Linked DNA regions of Neorhizobium galegae bv. orientalis str. HAMBI 540. The protein of the gene in region 1 interacts with the protein of each later gene in a pairwise test. Links are inferred from orthologs where the notes say so. Each region holds a gene or a part of one and is shown in the gene's direction. Other genes may lie near its edges.

Region 1 (11,141 bases):
CAGCCGCTGCCGATCGCGGTGACGGATTTCCTGTCGAACAACGAACTCGGCGCACAGATTTCCCAGGTGATCGCAGCGGACCTGCAGCGCTCCGGGCTTTTCGCGCCGATCAACAAAAGCGCCTTCATCGAAAAGATCGCCGATCCCAACAAGGCGCCGCGCTTCGAGGACTGGAAGGTCATCAATGCGCAGGCACTGGTGACGGGCCGTATCACCCGCGAAGGCGACGGCCGCCTGCGTGCCGAGTTCCGGCTCTGGGATACGTTTGCCGGCAGCCAGATGACCGGCCAGCAGTTCTTCACCCAGCCGGAGAACTGGCGCCGTGTCGCGCATATCATCGCCGATGCGATCTACAAGCAGATCACCGGTGAGAACGGCTATTTCGACACCCGCGTCGTGTTCGTCTCCGAAAGCGGGCCGAAGACCGCCCGCCAGCGTCAGCTGGCGATCATGGACCAGGACGGCTTCAACGTCCGCATGCTGACCAACACCAAGGATATCGTGCTGACGCCGCGCTTCTCGCCGAGCCGGCAGGAAGTCACCTACATGTCGTTCGAGGGCAACCAGCCGCGGGTCTATCTGCTGCAGCTGGAGACCGGGCAGCGCGAAGTGGTCGGCAATTTCCCGGGCATGACGTTCTCGCCGCGGTTCTCTCCGGACGGCCAGAAAGTGATCATGAGCCTTCAGCAGGAAGGAAATTCCAACATCTATACGATGGACCTGCGCTCGCGTACCACGACGCGGCTCACCTCCACGGCGGCGATCGACACCTCGCCCTCCTATGCACCGGATGGCGGCCGCATAGCCTTCGAAAGCGACCGCGGCGGACGTCCGCAGATCTACGTGATGAATGCCGATGGTTCCGGCCAGACCCGCATCTCCTTCGGCGACGGTTCCTATTCAACGCCGGTCTGGTCGCCGCGCGGCGATCTGATCGCCTTCACCAAGCAGTCGGGCGGCAAGTTCTCGATCGGTGTGATGAAGCCGGACGGATCCGGCGAGCGCATCCTGACGAGCGGCTTCCACAACGAAGGTCCGACCTGGGCGCCGAACGGCCGTGTGCTGATGTTCTTCCGCCAGAATGCCGGCGCCGGCGGCCCGCAGCTCTATTCCATCGACCTGACCGGCTATAACGAGCTGCAGGTCAAGACGCCTTCCTACGGTTCGGATCCGGCCTGGTCGCCGCTGCTCGAATAGGGCGCCTTGATGAAAGAGGCGGGATTCCGCCTCTTTCCCGCCCCAATCTGCTGAAAATGAACGAAAAGGGACACCGGGAATATTTTGTTAACCATAAGAATTTGAGCATGGTTAACCGAACCCGGTTAGAATCTGGAAACTCTGAAATACTGATCAAGGAGAGACCGGCCATGAGCCGCACCGATACTTCGGCGATGAGCCGCATGCAGATCCTCGCCCGCAATCCTGCCGTTATCGCCCTGACTGTGGCGCTTGCGCTTGCCGGCTGCGCCAACAAGAAGAACCTGCCGAACAATGCCGGTGAGCTCGGCCTCAACGGCGCCGGCGCTGCAACGCCCGGTTCGACCCAGGACTTCACCGTCAATGTCGGCGACCGCATCTTCTTCGACACGGATAGCACTTCGATCCGCGCCGACGCACAGCAGACGCTCGACCGTCAGGCCCAGTGGCTGGGCCGCTATCCGAAATACGCGATCACCGTCGAAGGCCATGCCGACGAACGCGGCACGCGCGAATACAACCTGGCGCTCGGCGCCCGCCGTGCTGCTGCCGCCAAGGAATATCTCGCATCGCGCGGTGTTCCGGCGAATCGCATGAAGACCATCTCCTACGGCAAGGAACGCCCGGTTGCCGTCTGCGACGACATCTCCTGCTGGTCGCAGAACCGTCGCGCCGTCACCGTTCTCGGCGGCGCCGGTATGTAATCCGAGCAACAGCTCGAAAATAAAAGGCGGTCTTCGGGCCGCCTTTTTGTTTTTTCCATAGTTTAGCCCTGTTTTCCGGGATTTTTGACCGGGCGCTCGGTTGCTTTTTGCCGGCAGTTGGAAAAAATCTCCTCTCGCGCCAATCCGGCGCAGACTAAAGAGCAGGACGGACAAAGATGAAGAAACTTGTCTTGGCAGCGATGCTGGGGCTGATGGCGACGAGCGCCCCGGCTGGGGCTTTCGCACTGCCGAAACTCTTCCAGGGCAGCAATCAGCCTGCCGCAGAGCAGCCGCGGGAAACCACTCCGCCCCCGGTCATTCTGGCGCAGAGCAATGATGCCGTCCGTATCCAGCAGCTCCAGGAAGAGGTCCGGCAGTTGAACGGCCGGATCGAGGAAATGAGTTTTCAGCTGCTGCAGATGCAGGAGCAATTGCGCAAGACGCAGGAAGACAACGAATTCCGCTTCCAGGACCTGGAAAAGAAGAAGCGCACTGAAGTGGACGACGCGGGCGGGAAACCGGCCGTGGCGTCCAACCGCGCTCCCGCCGCCCAGCCCCCGTTGCCGCAAGCGACTGCTCCCGCGCAGTCCTCCGACGATGTCGCACGGATCATCGAATCGCCGTCCGGTCAGGGCGTCGGCGGGGCAGCCGCGCCCGGCCGCGCACCGCCACCGACGACGCTCGGGTCGATGGATATCGACCAGAACGGCAATCCGCGCGGCGCCAGCCGTAACGACCGGGCCAACAATGCCGCCGGGCTTCCGGGCGTCGATACCGGCCCGCAGATTTCCGGCAAGACGCCGCCGGCATCGACGGGCAGACCCGATCCGCAGCAGACCGCCTCGCTTGGTAGCGAGAACGATGCCTATCAGACCGCCTATAATCATGTGCTTGCAGGCGACTATCCGCTCGCCGAGAAGGAGTTCAATGGCTACCTGACAGCCTTTCCGAAGGGCGCCAAGGTGGCGGATGCGAGCTTCTGGCTCGGCGAGTCGCAATATTCCCAAGGCAAGTACAACGACGCCGCCAAGACCTTCCTCAACGCGCATCAGACCTATAGCAAATCCGCCAAGGCGCCGGAAATGCTGTTGAAGCTCGGCATGTCGCTTGCCGCACTCGACAATACCGATACGGCCTGCGCAACCCTCAAGGAAGTCACCCGGCGTTATCCGAGCGCGCCCAAGGCCGTGCTCGCCAAGGTGGGCAGCGAACAGAAGCGCCTCGCCTGCTGATCCTCCCGTGACCGCGGGCCCGAAAATCCTGTCGCCCGAACAGGCGACCGCGCGGCTGATCGCCGATATCGCCAGACCCGCGCGCCTTCTCGTCGCCATTTCCGGCGGCAGCGATTCCAGCGGGCTGCTGGTTGCCCTCTCGAAGTCAAATTCTCCCGGCTCCGGCCTGTCGCTTTTCGCGGCGACGATCGATCATGCGCTGAGACCTGGCTCCGCAGACGAGGCGCGCACCGTCGCTGCCCTTTGCGGCCGGCTCGGCATTCCCCATTTCATCCGCCGCTGGGAGGGAGAAAAGCCTGTCACCGGCATTTCCGACGCGGCCCGTGAGGCTCGCTACCGGCTGCTGGTCGAGATTGCGGCCCAGATCGATGCAACCGCCATCCTCACCGGTCATACGCTCGACGATCAGGCGGAAACCATCGCGATGCGCGCCGCCCGCAATGGGGGCGAAGAAAATTCGGGCCTTGCGGGCATGGCGCAGGCCGTGCTGCTCGATCGCCGCCGCTGGCTGCTCCGGCCGTTCCTCAATAGCCGCCGAGCCGATATCCGCGACTTCCTGACCAGGGAAGGGCAGGGCTGGATCGACGATCCCAGCAATCTCGATCCGCACTACGAGCGGGTACGGGTCCGCGGGCGGCTGACGCAGGAAAGGCCGTTCGATGCTGCCGCCCAGGACGTGGCTGCGGTGCGGCGCACCGCGCTTTCCGACGAGGCGGCGCGGCTTGTCCGCGAGCACGTGACGATCCGCCAGGGTATTCTGGCGCATCTCGATACCGCAGGCCTTCAAGGCGAGCCGGCCGTGCGGCGTCATGCACTGTCATTGCTCGCCGCGGTGCTCGGGGGGAGGGCGCATGCACTCGGCAGCGACAGCATGGACCGGGTCATGGTCTTTCTCGACGGTGGCCAGCCTGGACGGATCACCGCCGGCCGGGTGATCTTCGACCGGCGCCGCGACGGGCTTTATATCGTCCGAGAAAACCGCGGCATACTGCCGCTGCACGTTGGCCCCGGCGATACGGCAATCTGGGACGGTCGCTACCGCATCACGAATGCCGGCCCGGACGAGATCGTCGTCGGCCCAACCGCGCCGGATCGCGACGAGGCATTGGCGCTGTTTCCCGGCGTGCCGCCCGCCATCGCCACGCGCGCCGTGGCGGCGATGCCTTTCATCGAAACAAATGCCCTTCTTTCGGCGGATGACCGGCAAAACAAAGAAGTGGCCGAACGAAGTATCGTCCAACCTCTGCTTGCGCCTTTCGACCGCTTTTTGCCGCAGTTCGAGCTTAATCTCGGTATCGAGTTCGCGGTTTTGCTCGGATGCGACGGTTTTCCCCGGCTGCCAGTTAAGGATTCCTCGCGGAAAAGGTAGACGGCGGCTCCTGTTCGCCTTGGCAAGGACTTGCCGCAACCCTATGTTATGCGGCAAGCAAGGCGGCCGCCTCAAGAAGCAGGCCGTCGCAGTCCGGGGAGTTCAATGAACCCAAACTTTCGTAATATCGCCCTCTGGGTCATCATAGCCCTCCTGCTGGTCGCATTGTTCAGCATGTTCCAGACGGCGCCGTCGCAGACCAGCTCGCGTGAGGTCCCGTATTCGCAGTTCCTGCGGGATGTGGATTCGGGGCGAGTGCGGGATGTCGTCGTCACGGGCAACCGGGTGCTCGGCACCTACACCGAGAACGGATCAGGATTTCAGACCTATTCGCCCGTCATCGACGATTCGCTGATGGATCGACTGCAGGCGAAAAACGTCACCATCGTCGCGCGCCCGGAAACGGACGGGTCCTCGGGTTTCCTCAGCTATCTCGGCACGTTGCTGCCGATGCTGCTCATCCTCGGCGTCTGGCTGTTCTTCATGCGGCAGATGCAGGGCGGTTCGCGCGGCGCGATGGGCTTCGGCAAATCCAAGGCCAAGCTCTTGACCGAGGCGCATGGTCGCGTGACTTTTGAGGACGTCGCCGGCGTCGACGAAGCCAAGCAGGACCTCGAAGAAATCGTCGAATTCCTCCGCGATCCACAGAAATTCCAGCGTCTCGGCGGTCGTATTCCGCGCGGCGTGCTGCTTGTCGGTCCTCCGGGCACCGGTAAGACGCTGCTCGCCCGTGCGATTGCCGGCGAAGCGAACGTTCCGTTCTTCACCATTTCCGGTTCCGACTTCGTCGAAATGTTCGTCGGCGTCGGCGCAAGCCGCGTGCGCGACATGTTCGAACAGGCGAAGAAGAATGCGCCCTGCATCATCTTCATCGACGAAATCGACGCTGTCGGCCGTCATCGTGGCGCCGGTCTTGGCGGCGGTAACGACGAACGCGAACAGACCCTAAACCAGCTCCTTGTCGAGATGGACGGGTTTGAGGCCAATGAAGGCATCATCCTGATCGCCGCGACCAACCGTCCGGACGTTCTCGACCCGGCGCTCCTGCGTCCCGGCCGGTTCGACCGCCAGGTCGTCGTGCCGAACCCGGATATCGTCGGCCGCGAGCGCATCCTCAAGGTTCACGCCCGCAACGTGCCGCTGGCACCGAATGTCGACCTCAAGGTTCTTGCCCGTGGAACGCCCGGCTTCTCCGGTGCGGACCTCATGAACCTCGTCAACGAAGCAGCCCTGATGGCCGCGCGCCGCAACAAGCGCATGGTCACCATGAGCGAGTTCGAAGACGCCAAGGACAAGATCATGATGGGCGCCGAGCGCCGCTCGTCGGCCATGACCGAGGCCGAAAAGAAGCTGACCGCCTATCACGAAGCCGGCCACGCCATCACTGCGCTGCATGTCGCCGTCGCCGATCCGCTGCACAAGGCAACGATCATTCCGCGCGGCCGTGCACTCGGCATGGTCATGCAGTTGCCGGAAGGCGACCGCTACTCCATGAGCTACAAGTGGATGGTGTCGCGCCTCTGCATCATGATGGGCGGCCGTATCGCGGAAGAACTCACCTTCGGCAAGGAGAACATCACCTCCGGTGCTTCCTCGGATATCGAGCAGGCCACCAAGCTTGCCCGCGCCATGGTCACCCAGTGGGGCTTCTCCGACGAACTCGGCCAGGTCGCCTATGGCGAGAACCAGCAGGAAGTCTTCCTCGGTCACTCGGTCTCGCAGTCGAAGAACGTTTCGGAAGCAACCGCCCAGAAGATCGACAACGAAGTGCGTCGTCTGATCGATGAGGCCTATACCCAGGCGCGTGAGATTCTCACGACCAAGCACGACGAGTTCGTGGCGATCGCCGAAGGGCTGCTCGAATACGAAACGCTGTCGGGCGAGGAGATCAAGGGGCTGATCAAGGGCAAGAAGCCGTCACGCGATCTTGGCGACGATGCTACTCCGACTCGTGGTTCGGCCGTGCCGAGCGCGGGCCCAAAGAAGGACGAGCCGAAGAGCGGCGAGCCGGAAAGCGGTCTGGAACCGCAGCCGCACTGACCCTTGCTATAAGCATCAAAAGCCGCCGTGGAGTGATCCACGGCGGCTTTTGCTTGGAAGGGTTTATTTATTAGTAACGGGATATAATCGATTTTGACGCTAATTTATGTGCTTGTGCCGTTAAACTATGGCATGAGCCAAGCTTCAGGCCGGTTTTGCCGTCTAACATATTGCAGGGTTCGATTCCCTGCTTAAGACCGCGACGCTCAGGCGCGATGACGAAGGAGCTTACATGACACGCCGCTATTTTGGCACCGATGGCATTCGCGGACAGTCCAATATCCACCCGATGACGCCGGATCTTGCGATGCGCGTCGGCATCGCCGTCGGTACGATCTTCCGCAACGGCAATCATCGCCACCGGGTGGTGATCGGCAAGGATACGCGTCTCTCGGGCTATATGCTGGAAAACGCCATGGTGGCGGGTTTTACCGCCGCCGGCCTCGACGTCTTCCTGCTCGGGCCGATCCCGACGCCGGCCGTCGCCATGCTCACCCGCTCGCTGCGCGCCGATGTCGGCGTGATGATCTCCGCCTCGCACAATCCTTATGAGGACAACGGCATCAAGCTGTTCGGTCCGGACGGCTACAAGCTCTCCGACGAGCTCGAAATGCGCATTGAGGACCTGCTCGACAGCGACCTGCATTCGCAGCTCGCCAAGTCCGGCGACATCGGCCGGGCAAAGCGCGTCGAGGGCGACATCTACCGCTATATCGAACATGTGAAGCGCACGCTGCCGCGCGACGTTACCCTGCATGGCTTGCGGGTCGCGATCGACTGCGCCAATGGCGCAGCCTACAAGGTTGCTCCGCTGGCGCTGTGGGAACTCGGCGCAGAGGTTGTCACCATCGGCAACGAGCCCAACGGCACGAATATCAATCTCGACTGCGGCTCGACCAGCCCGGAAGCGCTGCAGAAGAAGGTGCATGAAGTGCGCGCCGATATCGGCATCGCACTCGACGGCGACGCCGACCGCGTGATTATCGTCGACGAGCGCGGCGAGATCGTCGACGGCGACCAGTTGATGGCAGTTATCGCCGAGAGCTGGGCCGAGGACCAGAAGCTGAAAGGCGGCGGCATCGTCGCGACGGTGATGTCCAATCTCGGCCTGGAACGGTTTCTCAACGGCAAGGGCCTCGATCTGGCACGCACCAAGGTCGGCGACCGTTATGTCGTCGAGCATATGCGCACACATGATTTCAACGTCGGCGGCGAACAGTCCGGCCATATCGTGCTTTCCGATTTCGGCACGACCGGTGACGGCCTCGTCGCCGGCCTGCAGGTCCTGGCGCGGGCCAAGCGCCTTGGCCGGCCGGTCAGCGAGATCTGCCGCCGTTTCGAGCCCGTGCCGCAGCTTCTGAAGAATGTTCGTTTCCAGGGCGGCAAGCCGCTGGAGGACGTAATCGTGCGTCAGGCGATCGCCGATGCGGAAGCCGAACTCGCCGCCAAGGGCCGCCTGGTCATCCGCCCGTCCGGCACAGAGCCGCTGATCCGGGTGATGGCGGAAGGCGACGACCGGGGACAGATCGAGCGCATCGTCGATGGACTGGTCGGCGTCATCGCCAACGTCCGCAACGCGGCCTGACTGCGCAGCAATCCCAATGAAAAAGGCCACCCGCGGTTTTCGCGGGTGGCCTTTATTTTTGCGGCAAGTTCCGGATAGCCGGATCGCCGTTCTTGCTGTCTCAGAACTCTTCCCAGTCCTGCTTTGCGGCAGCGGCATTGCTCTGGAATGACTGCGCGACTTTGGCAACCATTTTGCGGGCCGGCGAGGTGGCCGGGCGGCTGCTGCCGGATGCGAGTGCGGGCGAGCCGCGATGCGAAGACGTTCCCGTTACGGCACCGCCGCCGATATGGAATTGCGACAGAAGCTGGAACAGGCCCTCCGCATCCCGGGCAAGACTGTGCGCCGCTGCGGTGGTTTCCTCGACCATGGCCGCGTTCTGCTGCGTTCCCTGATCCATTGTATTGACCGAGGTGTTGATTTCCTTGAGGCCGATCGACTGTTCCTTCGAGGCTTCGACAATAGCCTCGACATTGCCGTTGACCTGCTGGACCTGGATGACGATCTCCTGCAGGGCCTTGCCGGTTTCCCCGACCAGCGCCACGCCGCTCTTCACGTGGTCGTTGGAGGTGTGGATCAGTTCCTTGATCTCTTTTGCCGCCTTGGCGGAACGCTGGGCGAGTTCCCGCACTTCCTGCGCCACCACCGCGAAGCCCTTGCCGGCCTCGCCGGCACGGGCAGCCTCGACGCCGGCGTTGAGAGCGAGCAGATTGGTCTGGAACGCGATTTCGTCGATGACGCCGATGATGTTGCCGATCTCGACGGCAGACGAATCGATCTTGCCCATCGCGTCGACCGCATCACGGACGACCCGGCCGGAACGCTCGGCATTTTCCTTGGTCATGCGCACCAGGTTGCCAGCATCCTGAGCGCGGTGGCTGGAGTCGGAAACCGTCGTGGTGATCTCTTCCAGGGCCGCTGCGGTTTCTTCGACGGAGGCCGCCTGCTGTTCGGTGCGTTTGGCGAGGTCGTCGGAGGCCGAGCGGATTTCCTGGGCACCGGCGGCTATCGCACTCGCATTCGCGGCAACCTTCTGCATCGCTTCGCGAAGTTTCGCCACTGCGGCGTTGTAGTCGGCCCTCAACTGGTCGAGCGAGGGAGTGAAGGGTGTGTTGATCTCTCGGGTCAGGTCGCCGTTTGCCAGGGCCTGCAGAGCGTCGGCGAGCTGGCGGACCGCCTGGCTCGTCTGTTCTGCGAGCGCACTACGCTCGGTCGCGTCCTGTTCCAGCCTGTGGCGTTCTCCAACGGTCCGCTTAGCCTCGGCATCCGCCTCGCGCTCCGCCTTGATGGAGATGGCCTCCCGAAGGGCGGCCACGGCGCGGGCCAGCATGCCGATCTCGTCGCCGCGCGCCTCGATCGTCCGGTCGCCTTCGAGGTTGCCCGCAGCCATGGCTTTCAGCGATTGCTGCAGCTTGGAGAGCGGTCCAATGATCGAGCGGGCGGTGAAGAAGGCGACAATGATCGAAAGCAGCGCTGCTATGCCGAGGGCGGCCAGCGCAAGGTTTCTAAAGCCGCTCGCAGCGTTGCGGACATCGCCGCCGATCGATTTGTTGAGCGCCTCCTGATAGTCGATGAACTTGTTGATCGCTCCGAGCCAGGAGACGAAGAGGGGACGGGCCTGCTCCAGCAGGATCTTGCGCGCCGCCTCGCCATCACCTTTCTGCTGCAGCGAAATGATCTGGGCAACCAGCGGGTTGGTCTTCGACTGGATGTCGGCGATTTCAGCCAATATTGCCTTTTCCCGATCCGTTGCGCCGGAGGGCGCGCCGACCATATCCGCCATGCGTTTTTCGTTTTCCGCATAGGAGGCCGCGAGCTTGCCGATGAGCGCTTCCGCTTCCTTGCGCTCGGCATCGGACGTGACGAGCGTCACATCGCGTATCGCGATCGCGCGGTCGTGCACGCTGCCGCGATAGTTGATGGCAAAGCGCTGCTTGACGCTGTTGACGTCATTCACGGTTTCGAGGTTGTTGTCGATCGTCGCAACCTGGCTGGTGGAGTAGAAAGTCAGGCCGATCATCAGGAGAAGCAAAAAGCCGAACCCGACAGCCAGTCGGAATGCTATGCCGAATGTTTTGACATTGCTCATGGACAGTTCTTTCTTTTGCGGCGCCTCGCGTCGCAGCTATACGCGGTCGATCTTCTCCGGAAGAGCATCAGGATATTTCATGGCGGCAATTTCGATTGAAGTTGCTTGTTCGGTGAACAAGATGTCCCCGATTGAAACGCATCGGCAAACTCCCTCCACTCATTCGGCCCCTGCAGATCTCCCGGTATTTCCCAGCTCCGAATATGCTAAAAGTATGCATCTATGGTTTATAAAGAATTAATTGTTTATCTAAGCTTAAATTACCTTTTGCTAACGCCGCTTCTACTGAAGTAAATGAAGCCAATAGTTTGGCGGCTGGCGTGGATATGGCCTGCCTTGCTCGGTCAGCCTACAAAAGAGGGATCCGTTCGACGCGAACGCCTTGTCCAACTCTCTCAACATAAGTTTAATTGTAGAATTTCCGGCTGTTTTAGGAAAACGCGCGGTAAACAAGCATGGTTAAGCGAGACTTAACCTTTGTCGATCATCATCCACAGCGGATCAACCCGTTGGCTGCCCGCTTTGCATGCCATACGCGATACGAGCTTTGGAGATGAACCCATGAAAAAGTTGCTGGCCAGCGCTTTTGCGCTGACATTGACGGTGAGTGCCGCCAATTCCGCCGATCTTTACCAGCCGCAGCCGGAGCCTTATCAGGATGCGCCCGAAGTGACCGTTCAGGAGGCTACCGGCTGGTACCTTCGCGGCGACGTCGGCTATTCCTTCAAGAAGTCGCGCGGCACCGATTTCTACCAGGGTACCGGCGGACCCGGCGTGGCGCTTGCAGAATTCGGCCGCTCCGACCTGCGTGATGCCTTCACGCTCGGGGGCGGTGTCGGCTACCAGATCAACAGCTACCTGCGCACCGACGTCACCCTCGACTACATGTTCAACAGCAAGTTCCGCGGCTCCACGTCCGGCAGTTGCGGTGTCGCCGCCGCGTGTA
Region 2 (11,217 bases), 880 kb from region 1 along the record:
CCAGCTCTAGACGGACTGACGCTCGTAAAGAGCCTTCGCGCAGCCTCCGTCCGAACCCCGGTTCTTTTCCTCACGGCCATGAGCGGTGTCGATGACCGCGTTGAGGGTCTCGAAGCCGGGGGCGATGATTATCTCGTAAAACCTTTCGCCTTTTCGGAGCTGACGGCGAGGATCAACGCGTTGCTCAGGCGTCCGCCAATGGCTGCGGAGAAGACGAAGTTGCGCGTCGGTGATCTTGAACTCGATCTGGTCAAGCGAACTGCCGAACGGGCTGGGGTGCTTCTTGAACTGCTGCCGAGAGAATTCACGCTGCTGGAGCTTCTGATGCGAAACGAGGGAAGGGTGCTTACCAAAACGATGCTTCTGGAGAGGATCTGGAACTTCAATTTCGATCCGCAGAGCTCCGTGGTCGAAACTCATATCAGCCGGTTGCGGTCGAAGATCGATAAACCGTTCGATTTCCCGCTCCTGCACACCGTGCGCAACACCGGCTATAGCCTGCATGCGCGGCGGTAGCTTCTTCAAGAGCACGGCTGTCCGGCTTGCCTTCCTCTACATATCGCTGTTTGTCGTCTCCTACCTGGCAGCCAACGTCATCGCCTACCAGATGGTGCTGAATTTTCTCGACGACCGGCTCAACGCAAACGTTATGGAGCGATACAGGGAAATCGGGTCAGCCTACGAGGCTCGCGGTCTCCCAGGCGCAGTCAGCATGATCAACAGCCATGGTCCGGCGATCCGAGGCGAAGAGACGATCTACACGCTCCGGAATTCACCCGGAGCGCTGATTGCCGGAAACGCTGAACTGAAAGGCGTTGCAAAAGGCTTCTCCACCCTGAGGCCGAAAGATCAGCATCAAAGCGATGCCAACTACAAGCTGTTCAGGGGCCAGCTCGACGGGAACGACCTGACGGTCGGCATCAGCTACGGCGACACCGATGAACTGGCTCGGATCGTGCTGATCAGCTTCGGGTGGGCGACCGCAATCGTATTTGCAGTCGGACTGGGCGGAGCCGTCGTCCTCAGATATCGCACTCGTCGGCGGATCTCGGAGCTGTCTCAAACCGCTCATGCCATCGGACGCGGCGAGCTTGCGAGGCGACTGCCGGTCTCGTCGAGGATGGAGGAGATCGACATGCTATCGTCGGAGGTCAACGTTGCGCTGGAGCGTCTGGAGGCGAGCGTCGCCACCTTGCACCAAGTAACAACGGACGTTGCTCATGACCTGAAGACGCCCATCGGTCGCACGTTCCTCATTCTGGACGATGCCCTGCAAGCAGAAACAATGGAAGAGGCCAAAAATGCGGTAGAAGCCGCTCTCGCTGAACTGACTGCGATAGCGAACACGTTCGACGCACTCCTGAGGATTGCTCAGATTGAGGCCCGCAACAGGACTGCCCATTTCAAGGCAATCGATCTCACGGCGCTGGTCCGCGACATCTACGACATTTACGACGTGATCGCCGCGGAGGCCAGCTACGAGCTTCGTATACAGGAAGCGGGAGAGGAATGTCAGGTTCGCGCCGATCCAGATTTGATAAGGCAGATGTTGGCCAATCTGCTCGCCAACGCGCTCCGTCATACCCCGTCCGGGTCCACCATCACATTGGGCTTGACGCATCGCGGTGGCGCGATCTGCCTGAGCGTATCCGATGACGGCCCAGGCATTCCTGCGGAAGAGCGGGAGCGGGTCTTCGATCGCTTCTATCGGCTGGAAAAAAGCAGAACCACTGTCGGATCAGGTCTTGGCCTCAGCCTCGTAAAAGCGATTGCAGAGCTTCATGGTGCGAAGGTCGAGTTGCTGGACAATGCGCCGGGACTGTCCGTGGTTATCCTGTTTCGCAGCATCTGAGGCTGCTCCGCGTGCGGCATGATCCCGCTGATATGGGCGCGATCAGCGTGGGCGAAGTCGACCTGAAACAATCACGGTTGCACATCGATCACCAGCATCAAGCCGCCACCGCCATCGACCTCGACATTGTTGTTGGTCGTGTGGTGGGGGATATGGCAGTGGACGAGCCATTTGCCCCGCCGCTGGGCGGTCCATATGACATCATACCGTTGTCCGGGAGCAACGTTGACCGTATCAGCCAGATAACGGGCTGGCGGCGGTAGCGTCTCGCCGTCACGCGCAGCGACCTCGAACGGGCCTCCGTGAATGTGCATCGGATGGATGGCCGTCGTGTGTGAACCGACGAAGCGCACCTTCAATTTCTGCCCGACCTTCATCCTGATCGTGTCGGTTGCGGGATAAGATTTCCCGTTGATCGTAAAGAAGTTGGGCAGGGCGCCTTCCATCGGCATGGCGGGATATGTGAGCCACTCCCGCTTCACCCATTCCTGAAGTTGCATCGTATATTCGAGATCGGCAGGAATTTCATTGGCCGCATCCTTGGGATCGATGATCAGTGCTCCGTAGAGGCCAAGGGACTGCTGCCGATCTACATGGTCGTGCGTGTGGTAGAAATATGTGCCGGACTGCCCGACCGTGTACTCGTAGGTGAAGGTCTGCCCCGGTTCTATCGGCTTCTGGGTGATCTGGGCCGGCCCGTCCATTTCGTTTGGCAGGATCAGGCCGTGCCAATGGACGGTCGTGCTTTCCGGCAGCCGGTTGGTGACGTTGATCCGGACCTTGTCGCCTTCCGCGACCCGCAAGGTCGGGCCCGGAACCTGATTGTTGTAGGCATAAGCCTCCACCGTTTCGCCAGGCAATATCGACCATCGGATCACCGAGGCAGTCAGGTCGAAGACCTTGACGTCGCCCTCGATGCGCGGCTGAAGGACTTCGCCGCCAATCGCCGTCTCCCGCGCCTGAAAACTCGTGAGACGCGGATCGACAGCCGCCATGTCGCGCATCGCGTCGCCGGGCGTATCGAACGCCATGATCATCCCCGGGGCCATGATCGCACTCCCGACATCGTGGGCGCTCAGATGCATGTTCACCCTGGTGAACGGATAGGCGAAGCCGGCGACCAGCATGATCGACGTGAAACTGGCCATCGCAGCGATCTGGACGCGGGTAGGGGCGAATGCACGGTTTGGGTGATCTTGCCCCGACCCGTGATGCTGATGGCTGCTGGCTTCCTCTTGTCGGTGCTCGTCTTCGTGGGCATGTGCGCCCTCCTGCCGGTGCGGCCCATGCATGTCGCCGGCCATTTGGCCTCTCTCCGTCATCAGCCCGTGCTTCAGTCCCTTGGCGACCAGCCAGACATTGAACGGGTAGGCGATCGCAAAACCTACCCCGATGCCCAGGGCCATTACGCCCCAGAAGAGCATTTCTCCCGGCCACATGGCCCTCATGTCGCGGCCCATCATCAGGATCGCCATGACCGGAGCCATCCCGGCCATCATCGCATTCATGCTGATGAATTCCGGCATGAACGAATTTCGGACATTCTGCCAATAGGAGCCGCCCATCATGTTCTTCATGAACAGAGCCTGGAAGATGAACAGGCCGAGCGTGAAACCGGCAATGTATTCGATGATGATGTCGATCCACATCGGCAGGCCGAGAAGAGCAGTGATCGCGGCGGCGATGATGATGCCCGTGGCGTCGCCGGCAACGCAGTGGATGGTGGAGCCGATCCCCTGCTTCCACAGCGGCTTGATGAACTCCTCATGCGTTCCGGGCACAGGTTCCTTGTCCGCCAGGATGTAGAGAAGCAGGCCGATCGGCCCGAGGTAGAGCGTGACGAGGATGAAGCCCCATTTCATCACCGCCGGTTCGGGATTGTTCCTGAACTGGTCCCAGGCAACGTACAGAGTGCTGAGGCCAGCCAGGATGAACCAGACGAAGAGAAGGTAATCGATTGGCTGGATGAACATGGCTTCCTCCACATCGCGAAGTCACGAGATGGAGCGGACGCTACAAGTTTCCAGCGTTGGAAGGTCAAACGCTTCCAGGCGTATTTCAGGCGTTCTGCTTTTGCGTGATCGACGTTGACGGGCTGGCGGTGCCATGCTTCATCATCGACCCAGACAGGTCGTTTTCGGCTGGCGATACCGGGCTCGCAAAAGGCAGGCGGACGATATCGACAGTCGCGACAGGGCCCGGATGGGATTTGAGGAGGCGCGGTCATGGGCAAGCGGATCGTATTCACCGGCGGCAGCGGCAAGGCCGGACGGCATGTCGTGCCGTATCTTCTTGGGCAAGGGCATGAGGTGTTCAACCTCGACCTGGTGCCGCTCGATTGCCCCGGCGTCAACACTCTCATTACCGATCTCAGGGACGGCGGCGAGACTTTCAATGCGCTTTCCATGCATTTCGGATTCAAGGGGCTGGAAAGCGGCAAGGGGCCGGCGCCCGTCGATGCGGTGGTGCATTTCGCCGCCGTGCCGCGCATCCTGATGCGGCCCGACAACGCGACGTTTTCGGCCAACACGATCTCCACCTACAATGTCATCGAAGCGGCGATGAAGCTTGGCATCTCCAAGGTGATCATTGCATCCAGCGAGACGACCTATGGCGTCTGCTTCGCCGAAGGCGACAAGAACTATCATTCGTTTCCACTCACCGAGGATTACGATGTCGATCCCATGGACAGCTACGGTCTCTCCAAGGTCGTCAACGAGAAGACGGCGCGGGCCTTCGCCATGCGTTTCGGCGCAGATATCTATGCGCTGCGGATCGGCAACGTGATCTCGCCGGAGGACTACAGCCGCTTCCCCGGCTTCCTGGCGGACCCGCCGTCGCGCAAGCGCAATGCCTGGAGCTATATCGATGCCCGCGATCTCGGCCAGATCGTGCATCTGTGCGTTGAAAAGGACGGGCTGGGCTTCCAGGTCTTCAATGCGGTCAACGACACGATCACGGCGCGCGAGCCGACCAGATCCTTCCTTGAGCGTTGGGCGCCCGGAACGCCGATCACCGGCGAGATCGGCGAATTCGAGGCGCCGATCAGCAACCGCAAGATCCGGGAGGTGTTGGGTTTTGCCGAAAATCACAACTGGCGGAATTACGTCTCCGACTGATCCGCATCGCTAAAACAGGGGAAAGCCGTCAAACGAGATTGGTCGTGCCGAGCTGTGCTACTATATGATTCCATGACGATGGAATCGGCGGCCTGACCCCATGAAACAATATCTCGATCTTCTCCGGCATGTGATGGAAACCGGCACCGACCGGGGCGACCGGACCGGCAAGGGCACCCGCTCGGTGTTCGGCCACCAGATGCGCTTCGACCTCGCGGAAGGTTTTCCGGTCCTCACGACCAAGAAGCTGCATCTGAGATCGATCATCCACGAGCTCCTGTGGTTCCTGAAGGGCGACACCAATATCGCCTACCTGAAAGAGAACGGCGTTTCGATCTGGGATGAATGGGCCGACGAGAAGGGCGAGCTTGGGCCCGTCTACGGCTACCAGTGGCGCTCCTGGCCCGCCCCCGACGGCAGCCATGTGGACCAGATCTCGCAGCTGATCGAGGGCCTCAAGGTCAATCCGAATTCGCGCCGGCATATCGTATCGGCCTGGAATGTCGGCCAGCTCGACGACATGGCGCTGCCGGCCTGCCACTGCCTGTTCCAGTTCTATGTCGCGGACGGCAAGCTCTCCTGCCAGCTCTACCAGCGCTCGGCCGACGTTTTCCTCGGGGTGCCCTTCAACATCGCCTCCTACGCGCTGCTAACGATGATGGTGGCGCAGGTCACCGGCCTGAAGCCCGGCGACTTCGTCCACACGCTCGGCGATACGCATATCTATTCGGATCATTTCGAGCAGGCGAAGCTGCAGCTGACCCGCACTCCCAAGGCGCTGCCGACGATGCGCATCAATCCCGCAGTGAAGGACATTTTCTCCTTCCGCTTCGAGGATTTTGCGCTCGAAGGGTATGAGGCCGATCCGCATATCAAGGCGGCGGTGGCGGTGTGAGCAGGCCTCGCCTCGTCATCATCGCCGCGGTTTCGCAGGACGGCGTCATCGGCCGCGATGGTGACATGCCCTGGAGGCTTTCGACAGATCTCAAGCGCTTCAAGGCGCTGACCTTGGGCAAGCCGGTCATCGTCGGGCGCCGAACCTTTGATTCCTTCGGAGGACGGCCGCTTCCGGGTCGGCCGCATGTGATCGTCACCCGCAACCCGGATTTTTATTATGACGGCGTCGATGTGGCTGCGTCGCTTGACGAAGCCATTGAGATTGCCGGCCGCAGGGCGCAGGAAACCGGTTCGGACGAAATCTTCGTGCTGGGCGGTGGCGAGATTTACGCGCAGGCGATCGGGATCGCCGACATGCTGCGCATCACCCATGTCGAAACCGGGATTTCCGACGGCGATACGCTCTTTCCGCCCATCGATCCGGATCTCTTCGATAAGGTGGAGGAGATAGCGGTTCCGGCCGGCGAGAAGGACAGCTATCCGACCCGTTTCGCCACTTATGTCCGTCGAGCCGCGACAAACTGAAACATTTCGTTACCGTTGAACGGGAAGTTATTGAACCTGCGTTGAAAGCGGGCCTCCCCATCCCTATAACGGGCAATAGCCAGATCGATGCCGCACGGCAGGGTCGCGGCTTGGGAGCGAATACGAACAAAGAGGTTTTGATGCCCTGGAGCAATCAGAATGGTGGCGGCGGTGGCCCTTGGGGCGGCGGTGGCGGTAATAATCAGGGGCCCTGGGGACAGGGACCGAACCGCCCGCGCGGCGGCGGGGGAAGCGGCGGGCCGCCGGACCTCGAAGACATCATAAGGCGCAGTCAGGACAGGCTGCGCGGCATGATGCCCGGCGGCTTCAACGGCGGCGCCTTTGCGATCGTAATCATCGTCATTTTCGCCTTCCTCGCCTTTCAGTCCATCTACACCGTTCAGCCGGACGAGCGTGGCGTCGAACTGCGTTTCGGGCGGCCGAAGGATGAAATCTCAATGCCTGGCCTGCATTTCCATTTTTGGCCGCTCGAAACCGTCGAGATCGTCAAGGTCACCGAACAGCAGCAGAATATCGGCGCGGCGCGGGGCTCCAGCTCCAATGCCGGCTGGATGCTGACCGGCGACCAGAACATCGTCAATGTGCAGTTCTCGGTCCTGTTCACCGTCACCGATCCGAAGGCCTATCTGTTCAACCTCGAAGGCCCGGCCTCGACGCTGCAGCAGGTTTCCGAAAGCGCCATGCGCGAAGTCGTCGGCCGCCGCCCGGCGCAGGACATCTTCCGCGACAACCGCGAAGGCATCTCGACCGAAGTGCGCAATATCATCCAGGGTACGATGGATACCTACGGCTCGGGCCTTTCCATCAATGCCGTGCCGATCGAGGATGCAGCTCCGCCGCGTGAAGTGGCCGATGCGTTCGAAGAAGTACAGCGCGCCGAACAGGACGAGGATCGTTTCGTCGAAGAGGCGAACCAGTATGCCAACCAGAAGCTCGGTCAGGCGCGCGGTCAGTCAGCCCAGGTCCGTGAAGAGGCATCCGCCTACAAGGACAAGGTCGTCAACGAAGCGCAGGGCGAGGCGCAGCGCTTCGTCTCGATCTACAACGAATATGCCAACGCGCCTGAAGTGACGCGCCGGCGGATCTTCCTCGAAACCATGGAAACGGTGCTGAAGAATTCCCGCAAGATCATTCTGGACAACAAGGACGGCGTGGTCCCCTATCTGCCGCTCAACGAGATGATCAAGCCGCAGACGAACCAGGGAGGCACACGATGAACTCCAATCGACTCCCCGCAATCCTGATCGGCCTCGCCGTTCTCCTCGTGCTGATCTATTCGTCGGTTTTCGTGGTCAACGAGCGCGAACAGGCAGTCGTCGTCCGCTTCGGTGAGATCCAGGACGTCAAGCGCGCGCCTGGCATCTATTTCAAGCTGCCATTTGCCTTCATGGATGCCGATCGTGTCCAGTATGTCGAGGACCGGGCTTTGCGCTTCGATCTCGACAATATCCGCGTACAGGTGCGTGGTGGTGCGTTTTATGAAGTCGACGCTTTCGTCGTCTATTCGATCGCCGATCCGCGCCTCTTCCGGGAAACGGTCTCGGGTGATCGCGATTCGGCCGAATCGCGGCTTCGCACCCGCCTCGATGCAGCGTTGCGCCGTGTCTACGGTCTGCGCAATTTCGACGCGGCACTCTCCAACGAGCGCTCCTCGATGATGCAGGAGGTTCGCACCGACCTCACTGCTGCGGCGGAAACCCTGGGGCTTGCGATCCGCGACGTTCGTATCCGCCGCACCGACCTCACCCAGGAAGTCTCTCAGCAGACCTTCCAGCGCATGAAGGCCGAGCGTCTTGCCGAGGCTGAACTGATCCGCGCCCGTGGTAACGAGCAGGGGCAGCGGCGTCGTGCCATTGCCGACCGTCAGGTCGTCGAGTTCGTCTCAGAAGCGCAGCGGGATTCGGAAATCCTGCGCGGTCAGGGTGATGCCGAGCGCAACAAGATCTTCGGCGAGGCCTTCCAGCGCGATCCGGCCTTCTTCGAGTTCTACCGCACGATGCGCGCCTATGTGGCCGCACTTGCCGATAACGGCACGACGCTGGTGTTGTCGCCGGATTCGGAATTCTTCCGGTTCTTCAACTCGTCCGCAGGCCAGGCACTTGCGCCTATCCAGACACCTGCACGGCCGGCATCGCCTGCTGCACCTGCAGCGCCGGCGAACTGATCCGACAGACTGGGGCGGCGCAAAAGCCGCCCCTTTCATAACAAGACCGTCCACAGGCGTGACGGGCAGAGGGTGCAATCCTCACGAAAAGGTAATTTCCACCGTCGTCATTCCGCCCTATGCTCTGCCGAAACTCCGCCCGATTCAAAGGTTCCTATAGCCTGCCCGGGTCGAGACCGCTCTTCCGGGGTGATGCGGACAATCCAACAGCGAGGACGCCAGATGGCCCATTCGGTTCGATCGACCTTCAAGCGCACCGTCACGCTTGCGGCAACTTTTGCCGTGTTGGCGGCACCCTTGCAGGCGATTGCCCAGACACCGGTCCCTGCTGCTCCGGGGCAGAATGCCAATCCGCCCGCCGCCGGTTCTCCCGGCGTCATGCTGCCGGCCCCGCCGACACCGTCGCCGAGCATCAATCCGCCTCCGGCTCCAGGGCCGATGGCAGGCGGCGGCCCGGCCTCGATCGCCGATCTCGCCGAGGGCCTGCTCGATGCCGTCGTCAACATCTCGACATCGCAGAGCGTCAAGGACCAGGGTGCCGGCCCACAGCCGCAGATCCAGGAGGGCTCGCCATTCCAGGAGTTTTTCGAGGACTTCTTCGATGGCCAGGGCAAGCAGAACGGCAATCAGAAGGTTTCTTCCCTCGGCTCCGGCTTCGTGATCGATCCCTCCGGCTACGTGGTCACCAACAACCACGTCATCGAAGGTGCCGACGACATCGAGGTGATTTTTCCGAACGGCATGAAGCTCAAGGCCAAGCTGGTCGGCACCGACACCAAGACCGACCTTTCGGTGCTGAAGGTCGAGCCCAAGGCGCCGCTGAAGGCTGTGCGTTTCGGCGATTCCCGCCGCATGCGGATCGGCGACTGGGTGATGGCGATCGGCAACCCGTTCGGCCTCGGCGGGTCTGTGACACTGGGCATCATCTCGGCGCGTGGCCGCAATATCAATGCCGGTCCCTATGACAACTTCATTCAGACGGATGCGGCGATCAACAAGGGCAATTCCGGCGGCCCGCTGTTTAACATGCGCGGCGAGGTGATCGGTATCAACACGGCGATCATTTCACCCTCCGGCGGTTCGATCGGCATCGGTTTCGCCGTGCCGACGGAACTCGCCGAAAATGTTGTGCACCAACTGACCGAATTCGGCGAGACGCGTCGCGGCTGGCTCGGCGTGCGCATCCAGCCAGTAACCGACGACGTCGCGGCAAGCCTTGGTCTCGACCGGGCACGTGGCGCGCTGGTGTCGGGCGTGGTCAGCGGCGGGCCGATCAAGAACGGCGAGATCAAGGCCGGCGACGTGATCCTGAGCTTCGACAGCCAGGCAGTCAACGAGATGCGCGACCTGCCGCGCATCGTGGCGGAAAGCCCGGTGAGCAAGGAAGTCGACGTGGTGATCCTGCGCGACGGCAAGCAGCAGACCGTCAAGGTGACGCTCGGCCGCCTCGAAGACAGCGCCGAGCCGCAGGAGGAAGACGACCAGCCGGCCCTGCCGGAAGGCCAGGGCGAGAACAAGGCGCCCAACAACAATGCGCCCGGCGACCAGAAGGGCGAGCTCAGCCAGGATCCTGCTGCAGCCTTCGGCATGACGCTCGCCGTGCTCGACGAGGACCGCCGCAAGAGCTTCAGCATTGTCGAAAGCGTCGAGGGCGTGGTGATCACGGCCGTCGCGCCGAATTCGCCCGCCGCTCAGAAGGGGCTGAAGGTCGGCGAGGTCGTGGTCGAGGTGGCGCAGGACTTCGTCGAAAGCCCCGCCGACGTCGTGAAACGGATCGCTGTGCTGAAGTCCGAAGGCCGCCGCAACGCGCATGTGATGGTGTCCGATCCTTCCGGCAACCTGCGCTTCGTGGCGCTGCCGCTGGAGTAAGCTCAAGAGCGAGGCGGTCAGCGGGTGCGTCCCGCGGCCGTCTTCTGTCGATGCCATTCGTCGCGTGTGACCGCATAGACCACATGCGGTTTCAGATGCGGATGCGTATCCGGCACCCGCGGATGGTCGAAATCCATACCGGTGATCCGGTGCAGGCCGAGCCGTTTCATCACCGCGGTCGATCGCCTGTTTTCACCGACCGCAAAGGAGACGACCGCGTCGAGATGCTTTTCGCCGAAAGCGAAGTCGAGCAGGGCGCGTGCTGCCTCCGTGGCATAACCGTTGCCCCAGAACCGGGTCGCCAGCCGCCAGCCGACCTCCACCGTTTGCAGCGGAAAGATATCCGGCATGTTGGCGAGGGAAAGGCCGCAGAAACCCATGGGCTCCTGCGTTTCCTTCAGTTCCAGCGCGTAGAAACCGAGCCCCGTCTCGGTGATCGTGTCGTTGAGCTTGACGAGAAATGCATCCGCCTCTTCGTGGGTGCGGCGGAACGGAAAAAATTCCATGACCTTCGGATCGGAATTGATCTCGCGAAAGAGATCACGGTCGCTGTCGATCCAGCTCCTGAGGCGCAGGCGTTCGGTTTCGAGGATGATCATGGGAGACATATCTTGGCGCAATTTCAGGCGGACTTCTTTTCCTGCTGCGCGACGTGTTGGCGAAGCACGCTGTTTATCTCGGTCTGGTAGCCGCTGCCTGTCGCATGCTCTTTAAACCATTCGATGACATCGGCATCCAGGCGAATCGTCACTGACTTCTTCAAAGGGCGA

What was found.
Region 2: the proteins of ftsH (region 1) and hflC interact in binary tests that used the Escherichia coli proteins (3 or more experiments, as listed by UniProt). The link is inferred for Neorhizobium galegae bv. orientalis str. HAMBI 540 from one-to-one orthologs.

The regions. Positions count from the first base shown.
Region 1 is NZ_HG938353.1:2,966,329-2,977,469, reverse strand. What follows is about bases 4,152-7,074. They hold ftsH (ATP-dependent zinc metalloprotease FtsH), read left to right. Parts: upstream 4,152-4,607; coding sequence 4,608-6,542; downstream 6,543-7,074. Other genes in these bases: glmM (phosphoglucosamine mutase), read left to right, coding at 6,775-7,074; tilS (tRNA lysidine(34) synthetase TilS), read left to right, coding at 4,152-4,502. Outside these bases: Tol-Pal system beta propeller repeat protein TolB, read left to right, coding at 1-1,197; peptidoglycan-associated lipoprotein Pal, read left to right, coding at 1,368-1,901; tol-pal system protein YbgF, read left to right, coding at 2,078-3,133; more of tilS, read left to right, coding at 3,141-4,151; more of glmM, read left to right, coding at 7,075-8,127; RG540_RS14705 (HAMP domain-containing methyl-accepting chemotaxis protein), read right to left, coding at 8,228-10,195; RG540_RS14700 (outer membrane protein), read left to right, coding at 10,757-11,141. UniProt on the Escherichia coli protein: Acts as a processive, ATP-dependent zinc metallopeptidase for both cytoplasmic and membrane proteins. Plays a role in the quality control of integral membrane proteins.
Region 2 is NZ_HG938353.1:2,086,898-2,098,114, reverse strand. Bases 6,604-9,602 are described here. They hold hflC (protease modulator HflC), read left to right. Parts: upstream 6,604-7,627; coding sequence 7,628-8,578; downstream 8,579-9,602. Other genes in these bases: RG540_RS10510 (Do family serine endopeptidase), read left to right, coding at 8,801-9,602; hflK (FtsH protease activity modulator HflK), read left to right, coding at 6,604-7,631. Outside these bases: RG540_RS10550 (winged helix-turn-helix domain-containing protein), read left to right, coding at 1-516; RG540_RS10545 (sensor histidine kinase), read left to right, coding at 503-1,852; RG540_RS10540 (multicopper oxidase domain-containing protein), read right to left, coding at 1,924-3,825; RG540_RS10535 (NAD-dependent epimerase/dehydratase family protein), read left to right, coding at 4,078-4,971; RG540_RS10530 (thymidylate synthase), read left to right, coding at 5,072-5,866; RG540_RS10525 (dihydrofolate reductase), read left to right, coding at 5,863-6,393; more of hflK, read left to right, coding at 6,534-6,603; more of RG540_RS10510, read left to right, coding at 9,603-10,447; RG540_RS10505 (GNAT family N-acetyltransferase), read right to left, coding at 10,465-11,046; RG540_RS10500 (BrnA antitoxin family protein), read right to left, coding at 11,070-11,217.